2 linked regions of the Adhaeribacter arboris genome follow. The protein of the gene in region 1 binds, or shares a complex with, the protein of each later gene. Links are inferred from orthologs where the notes say so. Each region holds a gene or a part of one and is shown in the gene's direction. Other genes may lie near its edges.

Evidence for each region. The genes of interacting proteins can lie anywhere in the genome.
Region 2: the proteins of pheS (region 1) and pheT are in contact, whole or in part, in a crystal structure (PDB 6P24), measured with the Escherichia coli proteins. The link is inferred for Adhaeribacter arboris from one-to-one orthologs.

The regions. Positions count from the first base shown.
Region 1 is NZ_PYFT01000001.1:5,409,792-5,412,817, reverse strand. Bases 61-3,009 are described here. They hold pheS (phenylalanine--tRNA ligase subunit alpha), read left to right. Parts: upstream 61-998; coding sequence 999-2,021; downstream 2,022-3,009. Other genes in these bases: AHMF7605_RS21960 (hypothetical protein), read left to right, coding at 2,987-3,009; AHMF7605_RS21965 (3-hydroxyacyl-CoA dehydrogenase NAD-binding domain-containing protein), read left to right, coding at 2,125-3,000; AHMF7605_RS21975 (TetR/AcrR family transcriptional regulator), read right to left, coding at 61-601. Also shown: more of AHMF7605_RS21975, read right to left, coding at 1-60; more of AHMF7605_RS21960, read left to right, coding at 3,010-3,026.
Region 2 is NZ_PYFT01000001.1:2,959,022-2,962,106, reverse strand. What follows is about bases 27-3,034. They hold pheT (phenylalanine--tRNA ligase subunit beta), read left to right. Parts: upstream 27-327; coding sequence 328-2,742; downstream 2,743-3,034. Other genes in these bases: AHMF7605_RS12245 (hypothetical protein), read left to right, coding at 2,744-3,034; AHMF7605_RS12255 (DUF1684 domain-containing protein), read left to right, coding at 27-205. In the rest of the region: more of AHMF7605_RS12255, read left to right, coding at 1-26; more of AHMF7605_RS12245, read left to right, coding at 3,035-3,040.

The DNA.
Region 1 (3,026 bases):
TAATAAGCTTGTGCCCTTTTAAACTGGCAATGCCCAGCATAAAATGTTCAAGCGTGGCTAACTGTACTTTTTGTAAATCAAATTTGTCCGGCGGAAATATTTCGGGGTTAAATACATCTTCAATTTGGGCCAGTCGTAAGCGGGCCATTATATCCAGATCAAAATCGGTTCGGTATAACCCTTGCTTCACTCCGTCTTTCAGGTTCCGGGCAATTTGCTGCAGAATAAATTTGTTTTTGTGCGTGATCCAGATTTGCCAGGCCGGTTGATGGTATTTTTGCAGATCGTAAAACACCGAAGGGTGCATGCCGGCTAATTGCTGCCGGATCATCTGCATCATCTGAAAAAGCTCTTCAATGGCATTTTTAGCTTGCATCGTAAAACTGCCGCAATCATCCACCATCTTATCTAAATGGTCCTGCAACATAGCCATTACCAGCTGGTCTTTGTTTTCGAACCATTTATAAAGCGTTTTTTTCGACACTCCCAGGTTTAAAGCAATATCATCCATCGAAACACTTTTTATACCGTTGCGCATAAACAGCCGAAAAGCTGCCTGTAAAATTTTATCTTTGATTTCCATTTCCGTTACATCCGGCACAAAACTAAGGAAACTATTTTTGTTTCCAAAGTTTCCAGAGTATAACCTAAAAATTTAGTTTTTGTTTAAAAAGCAGGCCTTACTTAGCTCAGATTTTTAATTTTTTTCTTTAAATAGAAATCTTATTAGATAGATTAGTAATTTTTTGAAGATGTTCTAAAGGTATTAGGCGATTGAAGTCGGAACAATAAGAAAAAAGCAAATAGGGTAAGATTTACCGGTAAAAAGCCGGAATTAGTCGGTGAATTATTCTTTCTATTTTTACTAATGTTCAGAGAATCAAGTAAAAGCTTCAAACAGATAAGTTGCATTTGGCTTTTTTATAACCTTTAAAGGGAGTATTTATCCTAACGGGTACATTCGCTAAATTCTGATAAAGTGTATATTTGCACTTATGATGTTTGAAGAATTAGTCCAGGTAGCCCAAGAAGTGGCGACCTTTGAATTGACCAATAAGGAGCAGTTAGAACAATTCCGGAATTTATATACCGGCCGGAAAGGCCGGATTGCTGATTTATTCGATGGTATTAAAAATATTGCCCCGGAGCAACGGAAAGCTTACGGCCAAGAACTAAATGCGCTAAAAGAACAGGCTATAGCTAAATTTAAAGCTAAACAAGAAGAACTAGAAGCTGCCAGCTCTGCCTCCACCGAAATTCTTTTTGATTTTACCTTACCGGTTATTCCCCAAACTTTGGGAACTCGCCACCCTTTAACCTTAGTGCGCGAAGAAATAATCCGAATTTTTGAACGGATTGGCTTTAACCTTTCCGAAGGACCGGAAATTGAAGATGACTGGCACAACTTCTCGGCGCTGAATTTTCCCGAAAACCACCCGGCCCGCGACATGCAGGATACTTTCTTCGTGGGCGAAGACGCGGCCATGTTGTTACGCACCCATACCTCCAGCGTGCAGGTACGGGTTATGGAAAACGAAAAACCACCCATCCGGACTCTTTCGCCGGGTCGGGTGTACCGCAACGAAGCTATTTCCGCGCGGGCGCATTGCATTTTCCACCAGGTAGAGGGCCTGTTTATCGACGAAAAAGTAAGCTTCGCGGATTTAAAACAAACCCTGTATTATTTTGTGCAGGAAATGTTCGGCGCCGACACTAAAATTCGTTTCCGGCCTTCATTTTTCCCTTTTACCGAGCCCAGCGCCGAGATTGATATTTCCTGCTTAATTTGTAAGGGAGCGGGTTGCAACATCTGCAAACAAAGTGGCTGGGTAGAAATTGGCGGCTCCGGCATGGTTGATCCGGAGGTATTAAAAAACTGTAACATTGATCCGGTGCGTTATTCTGGGTTTGCCTTTGGTATGGGTATCGAGCGTATTGCCATGCTAAAATACCAGATAAAAGATCTGCGTTTATTTACTGAGAACGACGTCCGGTTTTTACGCCAATTCGAATCGATTTAGACCATAGTCCTTGGTCGATAGTCGATAGTTCACGGCTTCTGAAATCGTGATTTTATTAAATACAAGCCATTACTTTCATTCACTCTTTAAATAACAATTTTCTGTGGACCGTGGACTATCGACTATCGACTATTCAATTAAAACCATCGGGGTGGTGGGTGCCGGCACTATGGGTCAGGGCATTGCCCAAGTTTGTGCCCAAGCGGGTTTCTCAACCATCTTGTACGATATTAATCCGGCGGTATTAAGCCAGGCCCGTCAGGTAATTGAACAAAGTTGGCAACGTGCAGTTGAAAAAGGCAAATTAACGCCGGAGCAGAAAAACGAAGCAGGAAAACAAATTGTATTTACTTCGGATCTACAACAGGTTAAAGCCGATTTAATTATGGAAGCCATAATAGAAAAACTGGAAGTAAAGCAAAATTTATTAACTGAATTAGCTACTATCAACCAACCTAGTACTATTCTGGCTTCTAACACCTCCTCTTTACCTATCACGAGTATTGCCGCTAAAGTTCCGTTTCCCGAAAGAGTAGTAGGCATGCACTTTTTCAATCCTGCTCCGATTATGCCCTTAGTCGAAGTAGTATCGGGCCTGAACACCAATACCAAGGTAGCCGATACGATTTATGAAATAGCAAAACAATTGGGCAAATCGCCGGTACGGGTACAAGATTCACCCGGCTTTATCGTTAATCGGGTAGCAAGGCCTTTTTATACGGAAAGTTTAAAAGTGTTAGAAGAAAACGTTGCCGATATACCTACCATTGACGCATTGATGCGGGCAACCGGATTTAAAATGGGTCCCTTCGAGTTAATGGATTTGATTGGCGTAGATGTAAATTTTGCGGTAACCAATGCTCTGTACGAAGCTTTTTACCATGATCCGAAGCTCCGGCCGAGCCGTATACAAAAACAAAAAGTAGACGCCGGCTATCACGGCCGCAAATCCGGTAAAGGTTTTTATGACTATTTTTAAACGTTTCTTATTTTTTGTACTTCTGC
Region 2 (3,085 bases), 2.5 Mb from region 1 along the record:
GAATGGCTCCGAAACCTACGAAGGTGGCCGTTTTATGGATATTCCCAAGCCGGCTCCCGGCGAATCTATAATTACTTTAGATTTCAATAAAGCTTATAATCCCTTCTGCGTGTTTAATTACAATTATAGTTGTCCTATTCCTCCCGCCGAAAACCGGTTGCCTATCGCGGTACGGGCCGGCGAAAAGAGTTATGCCAAAAAATAAATTAACCGGTAATAATTCTAAATTATCTAAATTTGTTTTTTAATACGGTCAATAGTTCGCGGTTCACAAACCATAGCTTATCAACTATCGACCGTGGACTATTGACTAGCGACTAAATTTACATGCTGATTTCATACGACTGGCTACAAGAATTAATTCAAATAAATAAACCGGCTGCTGAAGTGGCAGCCTTACTTACGGGTGCGGGCCTGGAAGTAGAAGGACTTTACCCGTACGAACGGGTAAAAGGCGGTCTGCAAGGCATTGTAATCGGCGAAGTATTAACCTGCGAAAAGCACCCGGATGCCGACAAACTACGCCTGACTACGGTTGATGTTGGAGGTGAAACTCCCAAGCAAATTGTGTGTGGCGCGCCTAACGTGGCGGTGGGTCAAAAAGTGGTGGTAGCCACCGAAGGAGCAACTTTATACCCTTTCACCGGCGAACCTTTCCAGATTAAAAAATCTAAAATCAGAGGCGCGGCTTCCGAAGGAATGATTTGCGCCGAAGATGAAATTGGTTTGGGAGAGTCGCACGCCGGTATTATGGTGCTGGACACCGATTTACCGAACGGTACTCCGGCTGCCCAGTATTTTAATTTGCAATCCGATGAGATATTTGAAATTGGCTTAACTCCTAATCGGGCCGATGCCGCTTCTCACCTGGGGGTAGCCCGTGACGTACAAGCGCTTTTACGAGTACCTTATACTTTACCCAATGTAGATAGCTTTCAAATTAACACTACCAGCCGCCATATTTCGGTGGAAGTGTTAGATTCGGAAGCTTGTCCGCGTTACGCGGGTTTAACTATTTCGGGGGTAAAAGTTGCCGAATCACCAGAATGGCTAAAGCACCGGCTGCGAGCTATTGGTTTATCACCGATTAACAATGTGGTAGATATTACTAATTTCGTGTTGCACGAACTCGGGCAACCCATGCACGCTTTCGATGCCGATAAAATTACGGGTGATAAAATTATTGTGCAGAAAGCCAAAGAAGGAACCAAGTTTGTTACTCTGGACGGCGTGGAACGCACCTTGCGCTCTACCGACCTGATGATTTGCAACGCCGAAGAACCTATGGTAATAGCCGGAGTGTTTGGCGGCAAAAATTCGGGCGTTACCTCTGAAACTACTACCATCTTTTTAGAAGCTGCTTATTTTCAGCCGGCCTCTATCCGTAAATCCTCGCAAATTCACGGCATTAAAACGGATTCATCGTTCCGGTTCGAACGCGGTACCGACCCGGATAGGGTAATTCTGGCTTTGAAACGCGCCGCGCTTTTGGTGCAGGAAATAGCCGGCGGAGAGGTAAGTTCCGAAATAGTAGATGTTTATCCGCAGCCAGTGCAGCCGTTTACGGTAAAAGTAAGTATTGCCCGGATAAACCAATTAATCGGTCAGCCTATTGGTCAGGAACGCATCAAAGAAATTTTAACGGATCTAGGCATTAGTATTACCGAAGAATCAGAAACAGAACTGGCGCTTTCGGTGCCGCCTTTTAAAGTAGATGTGCAGCGCGAGGCCGATATTGTAGAAGAAATTCTCCGGATTTACGGGTATAACAATATCGCACTTTCACCTAACTTGGCTACGAGCTACTTGGCTAAATTCCCGAAGCCTGACCCGGAAGTAATTAAACAAAGCATGGGTCAGATGCTGGCCGGCGCTGGTTATTCCGAGATTATTACCAATTCGCTTACCAATTCAAATTACTACGAAGTTGCTGGCGGAGAGCCGGATGCCTCTTTGGTGCGCATTGTGAACTATAACAGCGCCGATTTGGATGTGCTGCGCCAGACTTTAGTGTTTTCGGGATTAGAAGTTTTGCGGCACAACATGAACCGCCGGCAGAAAGATTTAAAATTTTATGAGTTAGGTAAAGTGTATGTTAAAGCGGGAGATAAATATCAGGAAAAAACGCAACTAGCGTTATTTGTGACGGGCAACGCCACCGCCGAAACCTGGCAGCAAGCCTCGCAAAAAGCAACTTTTCACCAATTGGCTGGGGTGGTGCAAAATCTATTCACAAAACTTACCCGCGACCAAATGAACGTACAACCGGTAGAGCATCGTTATATTAAAAATGGAGTAACTTATTACCGGAATGAGGTGCCGATGGTGCAGATGGGATTGTTAAACGAATCTATTACGAAGAAGCTGGATGTAAAGGAACCAGTATGGTATGCCGAGTTAAACTGGGATTATTTGATCCGGAATTATTCGAATAATTTGGTAGCCGAAGAATTAGCCAAATTCCCGGAAGTACGCCGCGACTTATCGCTGGTAATTGATAAGAATATTACCTTTGAGCAGATTAAAACCATTGCCTGGCGCACTGAGCGCAAATTGCTGCAGCAATTAAATGTATTTGATGTGTACGAAGGCGATAAAATTGAGGCCGGTAAAAAGGCCTATGCCATGAGCTTTATCTTGCAGGACAAACAGCAAACCCTGACTGATAAAGTAATTGACAGTACCATGAACCGGTTAATGCAACAATTTGAACGACAATTAGGAGCTGTAATTCGAAAATAGTATGAGTACTGGTCAGGAGTTAGAACAGATAGCGCTTTTAGAACAGCGAATAACGCAGTTAATCGCTAGTTATCATTCCGTGCGGGAAAGTTTGGACCAGGCCCGTTATATTATTCATAACTTACAGACAGTAATTGATACAAAAGACGAAGAAATAAAAAATTTTCAAAATAAAGATAATATTTCTAAAATTGTAAATACAATAGCAGCAGAGCCTGCCCAGTCGACAGAATTAAAACTTAAAATAAACGAGTATATTAGAGAGATTGATAAGTGCTTAGCTTATCTAAGAGATTAAACCTGGTTGTTTAACCGGAATAAATAAATTGTTTGTTGTTGAATA